Aliamphritea hakodatensis: one gene and its partner. The protein of the gene in region 2 interacts with the protein of the main gene of each other region in a pairwise test. Links are inferred from orthologs where the notes say so. Each region holds a gene or a part of one and is shown on either strand. Other genes may lie near its edges.

Evidence for each region.
Region 1: the proteins of PCI15_RS05730 (region 2) and acpP interact in binary tests that used the Escherichia coli proteins (3 or more experiments, as listed by UniProt). The link is inferred for Aliamphritea hakodatensis from one-to-one orthologs.

What each region holds. Positions count from the first base shown.
Region 1 is NZ_AP025281.1:2,700,214-2,706,551, forward strand. Bases 1,130-4,087 are described here. They hold acpP (acyl carrier protein), read right to left. Parts: upstream 2,747-4,087; coding sequence 2,513-2,746; downstream 1,130-2,512. Other genes in these bases: fabF (beta-ketoacyl-ACP synthase II), read right to left, coding at 1,185-2,426; fabG (3-oxoacyl-ACP reductase FabG), read right to left, coding at 2,905-3,648; fabD (ACP S-malonyltransferase), read right to left, coding at 3,686-4,087. Also shown: endolytic transglycosylase MltG, read right to left, coding at 1-239; pabC (aminodeoxychorismate lyase), read right to left, coding at 256-1,098; more of fabD, read right to left, coding at 4,088-4,615; phosphate acyltransferase PlsX, read right to left, coding at 4,758-5,768; rpmF (50S ribosomal protein L32), read right to left, coding at 5,783-5,965; PCI15_RS12500 (YceD family protein), read right to left, coding at 5,991-6,338. UniProt on the Escherichia coli protein: Carrier of the growing fatty acid chain in fatty acid biosynthesis.
Region 2 is NZ_AP025281.1:1,254,045-1,260,424, reverse strand. The notes cover bases 3,381-6,380. They hold PCI15_RS05730 (alpha/beta fold hydrolase), read right to left. Parts: upstream 5,277-6,380; coding sequence 4,485-5,276; downstream 3,381-4,484. Other genes in these bases: bioF (8-amino-7-oxononanoate synthase), read right to left, coding at 5,273-6,380; bioC (malonyl-ACP O-methyltransferase BioC), read right to left, coding at 3,697-4,488; bioD (dethiobiotin synthase), read right to left, coding at 3,381-3,672. In the rest of the region: xseA (exodeoxyribonuclease VII large subunit), read left to right, coding at 1-53; BamJ family beta-barrel-assembly machinery protein, read left to right, coding at 131-757; PCI15_RS05755 (alpha/beta fold hydrolase), read left to right, coding at 838-1,608; PCI15_RS05750 (putative metalloprotease CJM1_0395 family protein), read right to left, coding at 1,621-2,628; PCI15_RS05745 (hypothetical protein), read right to left, coding at 2,658-2,903; more of bioD, read right to left, coding at 2,986-3,380. UniProt on the Escherichia coli protein: The physiological role of BioH is to remove the methyl group introduced by BioC when the pimeloyl moiety is complete. It allows to synthesize pimeloyl-ACP via the fatty acid synthetic pathway through the hydrolysis of the ester bonds of pimeloyl-ACP esters.

The DNA of each region.
Region 1 (6,338 bases), 1.4 Mb from region 2 along the record:
CCGACCTTTTGCATACGCACATAAAACGCCATCCAGTCAGGTTTCGACAACAAGCCCCGCTCGGCAAGCTCACGCCCTACCCGCGGAAAGCTGCTGCCGGACTTAACCAGCACGATCTCCGGCTCATCAAGCTGTAAAGGCTCATCCAGATAACCATTAAGTGAACGCCAGCCAAAATAAAGCGCCAGGGCGACCACCGCCAGCGTTAACAGAAATGAAAAGGCGATTTTACGTAACATATACTTCCCGTTGTTATTATTGCTGTTCCGCCAGCCACCGGCTCAGCTGACGGCTTAGGGTACCGATCTGCCAGCGCTGCTGCAAACCCGCTGATATACATTCAGTGACTGGCCAGAGGCCAATAACGCTGTTGGTCATAAAGACCTCATCTGCATCCAGCAGATCGGCCGGCTGATAACGGCCCACACTGACCTTAATCTTTAATTCCCGTACCCGCTCAATCAGTCGCTGACGGATAATGCCGTCAATTCCGCAGTAAGTCAGATCAGGCGTGAACAACTCACCGTTACGTAGCCAGAACAGGTTACTCATTGTCCCTTCTACGAGATAACCTTCCGTGTCACAGACCAGCCCTTCCGCAATGTCAGACTGCTGCCATTCACTGCGGGCCAGCACCTGCTCAAGCCGGTTGAGATGCTTAATACCTGCCAGTTGAGGATTCAGCCCCAGACGGGTTTCGCAGAGGATGACACGGATACCGTTCTGCTGCGGATCAGCCGGCCAGGCCGGAAAAGGATTGAGTTGCAGAATACGGTTCGGCGCCAGCGGCTCAGTGACCGCATATCCACGCCCCCCGGCACCACGGGTGAGAATTATCTTGAGAACGGCGCGCTCAGGCAGAGCCTTCGCTGCCAGAAGCTTAACTAAATCATCAGAAAATGCATCTAACAGATTGTTATCGAAGGGAATTCCTAATCGATTCGCCCCAAGTTCCAGACGCTGCATATGCAGCTTCCAGTCCTGCGGATTACCTTCTTTAAGCGTCAGAGTTTCAAACAGTCCCTGACCATAGGCCAGTCCACGGTCCTGCACACTGAGCTCACTGACCGGCTGGCCATTGACGATACAACTAAGCATGGGAATTCTCTCTGTAACGATACAGCGCATATACTGCCCTGTAGAAATAATAAAGGCGTGCCCGGCACGCCTTTATTTTATACCGCTCAGACTTTTCGGAAAATCAGGGTACCGTTGGTACCGCCAAATCCGAAGGAGTTGGATATAGCCGCTTCGATTGTTGCCTGCTGCGCGGTATGCGCCACATAGTTCAGGTCACAGCCCTCAGACGGGTTATCCAGGTTGATGGTTGGCGGTGCAACCTGATCACGGATGGCCAGCACGCTGAAGATCGCTTCAACAGCACCTGCTGCACCCAGCAAGTGACCGGTCATCGACTTGGTGGAACTCATACGGACATTCGCCGCAGCCGCTTCACCCAGTACCAGCTTGGCTGCATTGGATTCAGCAATATCACCGGCCGGTGTCGAAGTACCGTGGGCGTTAATGTAGTGAATCTGATCGCCATTAAGACCGGCATCGCGCATGGCATTCGCCATAGACAGCGCGGCACCGCTACCGTCTTCCGGTGGTGAAGTCATATGGTGTGCATCATCACTCATGCCAAAGCCGACGACTTCAGCATAAATTTCCGCACCGCGGGCTTTTGCCGCTTCATACTCTTCAAGCACCATGACACCGGCACCGTCACCCAGCACGAAGCCGTCACGGTCACGGTCCCACGGACGGGAGGCTGCCTGCGGATCATCATTACGGGTAGACAGTGCACGGGCTGCAGAGAAGCCGCCCAGACCTAAAGGCGTAGTTGCCATCTCCGCACCGCCGGCGATCATCACGTCAGCATCACCGTACTGAATCATACGCGCTGCCTGACCAATATTGTGCGTACCGGTTGTACATGCAGTGGTAATGGCAATATTCGGGCCTTTAAAGCCGTACTTAATCGCCAGGTTGCCGGCAATCATGTTAATGATGCTGCCTGGCACAAAGAATGGTGAAATCCGGCGCGGACCACTCTTATTAAGAATATCATGGGTATTTTCAATCATCGGCAAACCGCCGATTCCGGAACCAATCGCGACGCCGATACGCGATGCGTTCTCCTCAGTGACTTCAAGACCTGCGTCCTGAATCGCCTGAATGCTTGCCACCATGCCGTACTGGATAAATAAATCCATTTTACGGGCGTCTTTAGGGTTCAGATAACCGTCGAGACTGAAGTCTTTAACAGACGCTGAAAAACGTGTACCAAAGGCAGATGCATCGAAATGAGTAATTTCAGCAGCACCACTGACGCCATTGAGTATATTCGCCCATGTCTCCTGGACAGTGTTACCTACCGGGCTAAGCATGCCCATGCCGGTGACGACAACTCTTCTACGAGACATTCAGATCCTCCTGGGGTTTGGTGACAAAAAGAAAAGCCGCACTATATCGCTATAGTTGCGGCTTCTCGGTATTCTGGGTATGTCGATTACTGATTTGCGTTAATGTAATCGATTGCCAGCTTAACGGTAGTGATCTTTTCAGCTTCTTCGTCAGGAATTTCAGTTTCAAATTCCTCTTCCAAAGCCATCACCAGTTCAACGGTGTCCAGAGAATCTGCACCCAGATCTTCTACGAAAGAAGCTTCAGTGGTAACTTCGTCTTCTTTTACACCAAGCTGTTCAGCGATGATTTTTTTAACGCGCTCTTCGATGTTGCTCATAACTCTTCCTATTTTTTATCGACAGTCACATCCGTAGATGCGAACAGGGATTTTATTAGAATCCGCCGCCTTGGATCAAGCCTAACGGCAATTTTATCCAGTGAGCTGCGGCCCATTATCAACAATTTGACAAAAAAAACAATTCCCGTGAGAGAACTTTAAGACATATACATGCCGCCATTGACGTGGATCGTCTCACCCGTCACATAGCCGCCGGCGTCGCTGGCTAAAAAACCAACAACAGATGCAATTTCTTCAGGCTGCCCCAGACGCCCTAAAGGAATCTGTGACTGCAGTGTATCTTTGTGCTCCTGCGCCAAACCACTGGTCATATCGGTATCGATAAAACCCGGTGCAACACAGTTCACAGTGATGTTACGGGAAGCAACTTCACGGGCCAGCGCCCGGCTGAAACCTTCCATACCGGATTTGGCAGCCGCATAGTTCGCCTGACCGGCATTACCCATTGACGCCACAACCGAACTGACGTTGATAACGCGGCCCCAGCGGGCCTTGGTCATACCGCGCAGACAGCCTTTCATCAGACGGTAAACGGATTTCAGGTTGGTATTCATCACTGAATCCCACTCATCTTCTTTCATCCGCATCATAATGTTATCCCGGGTGATACCGGCATTATTCACGATGATAGCAACCGCACCGTACTCATCCTGCACAGTTTTCACCACCGCTTCAACTGACTCACTGGATCCCACGTCCAGCTTAAGACCGGTACCGCTGACACCCGCCTGCTGCAGGTATTCAGCAATAGATGCTGCACCGTTGTCACTGGTTGCAGTACCGATTACCACAGCACCCTGGCGACCCAGTTCCAGCGCAATCGCCTTACCAATTCCCCGTGTGGCACCGGTAACCAGAGCTACCTTACCTTCAATGCTCATACTTTTCTTCCTATCATCACGATTCTGACGACCGTGTTTAACTTAATGCTTTTTCAAGTCCGGCCGGCTCATTAATTGCAGCCACATTCAACGGACGGTGTACCTTCTTATTGAGGCCGGATAACACCTTACCCGGACCACACTCAACAATGGTTTCAATTCCTTCAGCGACCATACCCTGAACACTGTTCGTCCACAGTACAGGGCTGTACAGTTGCGCCAGCAGATTCTGGACCAGCGCATCAACATCTGCCGGAGGCTGTGCGGTAAAGTTCTGCACAACCTTGATATCAGGCATGCGAATATCAATATTCGCCAGCGCCTGCTGCATCTGCTCAGCTGCCGGTCGCATCAGCGCACAGTGAGACGGCACACTGACAGGTAACGGCACAACGCGCTTGGCACCGGCTTCTTTACAGGCAGCACTTGCCCGTTCCACGGCATCTTTGTTACCGGCAATCACGACCTGTCCAGGGCAGTTATAATTAACCGCTGACACAACCTCATCACCGGCTGATGCTGCACAGGCCGCTTCGATTGCATCATCCGCCAGACCCAGCACTGCAGCCATTGCACCTGTACCTGCCGGCACAGCCTGCTGCATAAACTCACCGCGCAGCTTCACCAGATTCACAGCATCTTTAAAGTCAATCGCACCGGCACAGACCAGCGCGGTGTACTCACCCAGGCTGTGACCTGCCATAACCGCCGGCGTAGCACCACCCTGTTCCTGCCACAGACGCCATAAAGCAACACCGGCAGTCAGCAGCGCTGGCTGGGTACGGTCCGTCTGATTCAGATCCGCCTCAGGACCATCCTGAGTCAGCGCCCACAGGTCGTAACCCAGCACGTCGGATGCTTCAGCAAAGGTTGCTTGAATTACAGGATGAGATTCTGCCAGCTCAGCCAGCATAGATAGATGTTGGGAACCCTGTCCCGGAAAAGCAAACGCAAGAGACTGCTGCATTATTACCTCAATTCGCAGATGAATGCCCGAAACCTGTATCAACAAAACAGCATAACTACAGGCTCAATTGACAGCGTAGTTTACAGTATTCGCCTGAAAATAAAACGCCTTAACGGCTCAGTAAGATCTTTTCAGACAGTATTTAATCGCTATGAATTTTTTCCAGCTGAAGGTTAATGCAATTAGGCACATCCATGCTGACTTCAGCAACCGCCTGATCAATCGCATAGCCAAAACATTGCCTGTCAGCACCGCCATGACTTTTTACCACAATACCCTGCAGCCCCAGCAAACTGGCACCGTTACGCCTCCCCGGATCGATATAGCTGGCAATATCCTGCAATACCGGCTTTACCAGCCATCCCAGCAAGCGCCGAAACACACTGCCACTGAAACCATCCCGAAGCTGGCGACCAATCAGCCTCGCAACCCCTTCACTGCTTTTCAGCGCGATATTGCCAACAAAACCGTCACAAACCACCACATCAACCTTTCCGGCACAGATATCGTCGCCCTCAATAAAGCCGGCATAATTAATCCCGCCATGCTCCCTGATCAGCCGGGATGCCAGCTTTACCTGTTCATTCCCTTTAATTTCTTCTTCGCCGACATTCAGCAAGCCGACTTTAGGCTCAGCTATACCGGCAACCGCCCGGGTCATTACCGACCCCATAATGGCAAACTGCAGCAGATGTTCGGCGCTGCAATCTACATTTGCTCCCAGATCAAGCATATAGCTATCACCTTTACGGGACGGAATCGCAGTAATAATTGCCGGTCGGTCAATACCGGGAAGCATCTTCAGGACAAAGCGACTCAGTGCCATCAGCGCACCGGTATTTCCCGCACTGACACAAGCCTGTGCGCGACCATCAGCCACCAGGCACAGCGCTTCATGCATCGAGGTTTGCTTACGCTGCCGCAACGCACGGGAAGGTTTATCCGTATTACCGATTATTTTTTCGGCATGCAGAACCGTCAGGCGCTCAGCAAACTGCTGTCGCTCACCGGAAGAAATAAAAGCAGAGATTTTATCCTGCTGGCCCACTAAGGTCAGAGATAAATGAGGATGACGCGTCAGTGCATCAATACAGGCGGGTATAACAACGCGGGGACCGAAGTCCCCGCCCATCGCGTCAATCGCGATTCGCATATAGTCAGGCCGACTTACTCGTCGTCTTGCTGCGCAACAACCTGCTTACCGCGGTAGAAACCGTCAGCACTTACGTGGTGACGACGGTGAGTTTCACCGGTAGTTGCTTCTACAGATAGAGTTGGGTTGCTCAGAGCGTCGTGAGAACGGCGCTGACCGCGACGTGAACGAGTTACTTTGCTCTTTTGTACTGCCATGGGTTGTAGCTCCTATTATCAAAGCTTAATCAAGCTTACCGCCTTTCAGTGTGGCTAAAACACTGAAAGGGTTAGTTTTATCTGAATCTGTGTCTGTCGAAATATCCGTTACTTCTTCACCGAAGGAAGTCTGGATGCTGCAGTCATCATGGTATGGCACAATTGGCAGCGTCAAAATCAGCTCTTCTTCAACCATTGTCAGCAATTCAAGTTCATCGCCTTCTACGATCAGCGGATCATAGTACTTAGGCAGATTCTTGGCATGCTCCTCAGTCGGCGCAATGGCCAGATTGAACTTCGCTTCGACATCAATTTCAACCGGTTCCAGACAACGCTGACAGGTCATTGCTAACTTGCCACCTGCACTGCCCTG
Region 2 (6,380 bases):
AGGACGGACGGATTCGCAGCCAGGTGACCGAGGTCATCCCGGACCTGCTCTGATACGGCCAGCCATAGCGTTTAACCGCGGAGTTTGCTAGGCTTGGCCGCCTTAATGAACCCTCAATTGATCGAGTCTCATGTCTGAACTAAAACTAGAAACCACCGAACAAATCGCCAGCTACGGTATCGGCCGTCAAATGGGCGATCAACTGGCCAACAACAGCTTTGAAGGCGTTTCCCTGAACGCAGTTGTAACCGGTATCCAGGATGCCTTTGAAGGCGCGGAGCTGAAAGTCGCCGGCGAACAGATCCAGGCTGCATTCAACGAAATCCAGAAGCGCATGCAGGAAGAAGCGGAAGCGGCTGCTAAAAAAGCAGCGGCTGAAGGCGAAATCTTCCTGGAGAAAAACTCTCAGCGTGAAGAAATATTCGTCACCGATTCCGGCCTGCAGTACGAAGTAATCGAAGCCGGTAGCGAAGCAGGCGAAAAACCAACTGCTGAATCAACCGTACGCGTTCACTATCACGGCACGTTCACTGACGGCAAGGTATTCGACAGCTCTTATGAGCGTGGTCAGCCTGCTGAATTCCCTGTGGGCGGCGTAATCGCTGGCTGGACCGAAGCACTGCAGCTGATGACTCCAGGTAACAAATGGCGTCTGTACGTACCGTATCAACTGGCATACGGTGCACAAGGCTCGCCAGGCGGCATCCCTCCTTACGCCACCCTGATTTTTGACGTTGAGCTGCTGGCTGTTCTGTAACAGAACGGGTCTGTTAAGCACAATGACTAAGCCGATGCCCGCATCGGCTTTTTTACGGATATGTAAAAGAGGCTACACGCATGCAACTTCACGTGAATATTCAGGGCCAGGGTGAACCGCTGATCATTCTGCACGGATTATTCGGCACGCTGGATAACTGGGGCAGCCAGATCAAAGTACTGGCTGAGCAGTATGAGGTATATGCCGTAGATTTACGTAACCACGGCCGCTCCCCCCACAGCGATGAAATGAGTTATGCCGCCATGGCGGAGGATATTGCTGAGCTGATGGATAATCACGGCCTGCAAAGCGCCCATATACTGGGACACTCCATGGGCGGAAAAGCAGCCATGCAGTTAGCCCTGACGCAACCTGAACGTATCCGGCAACTGATCATTGTTGATATCGCACCGGTACAGTACAGCCATGACCATGACACTGTTATTCAGGGGCTGAAATCCGTCAGCCTGAACACGGTTACGTCACGGCGGGACGCTGAACAGCAACTGGCAGAACATGTCACGGAAACCGGCCTGCGGCAGTTCCTGCTGAAAAATCTGTACCGGACAGAAAACGGCTTTGCCTGGCGGGTGAATCTGGCAGTTATCGAAAGCCAGTATGACAATATCAGCGCCCCTCCTGAAGGCACCCCCTATCGCGGCAAGACACTGTTCATTAAAGGCGGGCAGTCGGAATACATTACCCTTGATCACAAAGATGCGCTGTTACAGTATTTCCCGGCTGCATCTTATAAAATCATTCAGAATGCCGGGCACTGGCCCCATGCGGAAAAGCCGGCGGCGTTCAGTAAACTGGTTATGAATTTTCTGCAGGAAGCAGACAACGGATAAAGAAAAAACCGCTTACACACTCTGGTCGATGATCAGCCCTTCGGGGAAAAACTTTTTAAACACCCCCGCCTCGACCAGGCGCTGATTCACTTCTGCGAACCGCTCCCCCACTTCGTCAAGACGCTGGTTATAATCTTCCAGACTTTGAGAAACGGCAGCACTGTGTTCTTCCCGATCGGTATTAAGCTCGTCCAGCGCATCCTGTCGGCGTACGGCATCCGCAGCCTGTGATTCACGCTGGGCATCCTGACGGGCAGCGTCCTGCTCATCTTCCTCACGCTCAGAAGCAGCCTGATTATCAGACAACTCTTCTTTTAACGCATCAGCCCGGCCGGCATCCGTCTCACCTGAAAGGCCATCAGCTGTAACAGACTCTTCCCCGGCTGATTCAGCACCGGACGCATCCTGAGTAGAAAGCTCAGCACGTGCCTGTTCGGCCAAAGCTGTTGCGCGGGCGGCGACTGCACGGTCGGCCCCGGACGGCTCAGAAACCGCCAGCGCTGCTCGTAAGACTATTTCTGCCTTCTCCAGAGTCGCCTGAGGGTCGTTAGGCACCGCGGACGTATCAATACTGACTTCACCGGAAACCGCATATAAACGCCCGTCCGGCCCTTTCCTGTATTCATAGCTCGGTGCACCCGCATGGGCACCGCCTGCAGAGGCATGCGCCTGCTCATGCTGGCGAACCTCCCGGTCACGGGTGGCTAACTGTTGTATCTGTTCATTTTCAAGCGCGGTCAGATCTGCTTTTACAGCAGTAGCAGTACGCTGATCAGAACCTGCCTGGTCGGAAGCTTTCTGATCAGACGTATTTCTTTCAGCACTATGAGTATCAGCACCGCTGACATCCGCTGATTTTGGGGTAGACGTAGTTGGCGAAGATTCTGCTGAATGCAGAGATACTGATGACCCGCTGACGGCCGGGTCCCGGACGGAACTGACGGCATCAGTCTGGCTGGTACCGGCAGCACCGCCAACACCTGATGACTGGATCTGAAGGCTATTTATATTGAGTTGCATACCTGCACCTCACTGGTCACAAGACTGAATCAGACGCGAATGTCGATCAGTGTACCGAGCACTTCATCTGCTGACTGTACAACTTTAGTGGACGCAGCAGTTGCGTTTTTCTCAACAGTCAGATCAACCAGTGCTTCATTAACATCCCGGCCTGTCGCCTCTTCCGGCGCCTGCGGTTTACCCGCACCGGCAATATCAGACGCAGCCTTCTGAACACCGTCGAGACCACGGTTTATCCCTAACACACCTGTCTGAAGAGCAGAGGTTACATTCATGGCAACACCCCTAAGTTAATTGGTCTTCAAAGCAACAGACACATCTGTCACCCTGTAAGTATCCGAACTGTACAGTAATTAATCAACCAATCAGAGCATCAATGTCCACAAATTGGGCAATGTTTTGTGGCGAGCAATCATCAGAATGTGGTACTTCCGCAATCAGCGGCGCTGACAGCATGGTTTTTAACGTTTGCAGATTTTCTTCGTAACAGCTCATGTCCGGATCCACCTGATTGGCAACCCATCCGGCCAGCGGCAAACCGTCTCTGACAATGCTTTCAACCGTCAGTAATGTATGGCTGATACAGCCAAGCTTCATCCCCACCACCAGCACAACCGGGGTATTGAGCATTTTCGGAATGTCGGCAATCGTCTGCCGGTTATTCAGGGGCACCCGCCAGCCGCCGGCACCTTCAATCACCGCCAGGTCTGCCGGCTGCAGCATGACGCCGCGGCATAAGGCAGCAATACGGTCTGCATCCAGTCTCCGCCCCACCTGCTCAGCAGCAATGTGCGGCGCAATTGGCGGCTCAAACGCAATCGGATTAATCTGCTCATAGTTCAGCTCAATGCTTGCAGTTGCCTGTAACAACAGCGCATCTGAGTTACGCAGCCCTTCAGGGGTATTTTCACACCCGGCAGCAATGGGCTTTACAGCAACTGTCGTCAGGCCTTTGCGGTTAGCAGCTTCAAGGATACCGGCAGCCACTACGGTCTTGCCGACATCAGTATCAGTGCCTGCAATAAAAATACTTTTCTTTGCCATAACGGATCGTCTTTATTGTAAATATTACTCAGGTTTACGTAATACAACGTAAGCCACTTCATAAGTAGCCGGCAGCAACCCATCATCACGCCGGTACGCTTCATACGCATCTCTGAAGGCAAGCAGATGCCTTTTTCCAGTCAGCCCTTCAGGCCGGCCCGCACTCATATTATGTGCACCAATGCGCTTCAGTTCATTGGTCAGGCCACGCAGTTCACGGTATAACAGCTGCACCGGGACGACATCAAAACTGACTTCCTCAAGGCCCCCAATGCTGCTCCGCAACTGAGATAAAGGGGTAAACTCACTGACATGCTGATAGCGATCTACCGTTGCCCAGGATGCCCGCAGCTCACAAAGGCTTTCCGGCCCCAGCGTACTGAAAACAAACTGCCCGCCCGGACGTAATACCCGGTATACCTCAGCAAACAACCGGGGCAGGTTCTCACACCACTGAATGGCCAGGCTTGAAAAAATCAGATCAACGCTATCTGCAGCCAGCGGCAATGCTTCGGCATCACCGCACACCCAACGGATATTCTCCCCCGCATGATGCTCCCGCGCATAGCTCAGCATACCCGGTGCCAGATCAATCCCCGTCAGGCACTCTGGCTGAAAGCTATCCATCAGCCGGGGAATGAAATAACCGGTGCCACATCCCAGATCAACAGCTTGCCTGACCTGCTGCCCGGTTCCTGCAGACACCGTCGCCAGCAGCTGTTCGCCCACCTGCTGCTGCAGCTTGGCATAATTATCATAGCTGCTGGCCGCACGGCTGAATGAAGTCGCAACTTCCTGCTTGGAAAACTGACTCATTTCAGATGCTCCCTTATCCGCCCGGCAAGCATCTGCGGATCTGACAGCATAGGTACATGGGACGAGCCTGCTAATACGGCCACAGCGGACCCCGGCAGCTGCTGCAGATACTCAGTAGCACTTATCGGCGCCAGCGTATCAAGCTCACACAAAAGATGCGTCACCGGGAGGTCAGACTGATCCGCGGCACTGAAGAGCGACCGGTAATCTGCTTCGAGAACTTCCAGCGCCGCGCTGACAGCCGGATAATCAGGGTCCGGAATACTGCTGATCAGTGACTTCAGTTGCTTGAGATCCTGCCGGGCGCTTGCTGATCCCTGCACCTGAAGCATGGCGAAACGCTGCAGGGTTTTCTGTGGCTGTGTTTTAAAGGCTTCACTGAACTGAGCGAACGTTTCGGCATCCATCCCCGCCGCCCAGTCTTCCCGTGCAACAAAACAAGGGCTTGTGCAGAGTGTCATTAATGACGTGATATTTTCCCTGTAGGTCAACGCATAAGTCATCGCCACAATGCCACCCAGCGACCAACCCAACCAGGCTGCTTGTGGAATGCCGGCTTGCAGCAACGCGTTGTGAATCTCCGTCACCATGCCATTCAGCGTACTGCTTTCAGCGGCGGCCTGACTTCGCCCGTGGCCTGGTAAATCAACCAGCACCAGTGAAAAATCATCTTCCAGTAACCCACTCAGAGGCCGCCAGATTTCACTGTGCATCCCCCAACCATGCAGCAGCACCAGGGTCGGCGCCTGATGCAACGGCTGGCCTGCATAACTCAGATGCAGCTTCATATCTTCACCTCACTGAGCGCGACCAGCAAACGGTCAACGTCCGCTTCAGTATGGCTGGCACTGAGGGTTACACGTAACCTGGCTTCATTCTTCGGCACGGTCGGCGGGCGGATTGCCGTAATAAAGATACCCTTTGCTTCCAGCGCTGCACTCATCTGCATAGCCGTCTCACTGCTACCGACCATCACCGGCTGAATAGGTGTCTGTGAATCCATTAAAGCTAAACCCAGTGACTCACAGCCGGTCCGGAACTGTGCGATCAACGCCCGAAGTTTTTCCCGCCGCCATTCTTCTTCCCGCACCAGTTGCAAGCTCCGCAGGGTTGCAGCAGCAACGGCCGGCGGCATACTGGTGGTATAGATATAACTGCGGGCATGCTGAATTAAGGTTTCGATCAGCACGTCTGAACCGGCGATAAATGCTCCGGCAGTCCCGAATGCTTTGCCCAGCGTTCCCATCAGAATCTGCACATCATCCTGCCCAAGCCCGAAGTGATCAACGCTGCCCCGCCCTTCTTTACCGATACATCCCAGGCCATGAGCATCATCAACCATCATCCAGGCATCCGCTGCGCAGCTGACATCTGCCAGCTCAGATAATGGTGCAATGTCGCCGTCCATACTGAACACACCGTCCGTGATCACTAACTTACGGCGGGTTTCACTGCGCTGCAGACGGGTCTGCAGGTTTGTCGCATCGTTATGTAAATAACGCTGAAAACGGGCACCGCTTAACAGGCCTGCATCCAACAGGGAAGCATGGTTTACCCGGTCTTCAAACACGCCGTCCTGCTTATCAAGCAACGCAGTTACCGCGCCCAGATTTGCCATATATCCGGTTGAAAATAACAGCGCTCTGTCGCGGCCGGTAAATTCTGCCAGTGCCAGCTCAAGTTCATGGTGGGCCTGACTGTGGCCACTGACCAGGTGCGAGGCACCGCCCCCCACGCCGTAAAGATTGGCAGCGTTCTGAAAAGCAGCTATCACATCAGGATGGTTAGCCAGCCCCAGATAATCATTTGAACAGAACGCCAGATAGTCCTTCCCATCCACTTTGATGTTCGGCGACTGAGGCGTTTGCAGGGTTCTGCGGGTACGGTAAAGT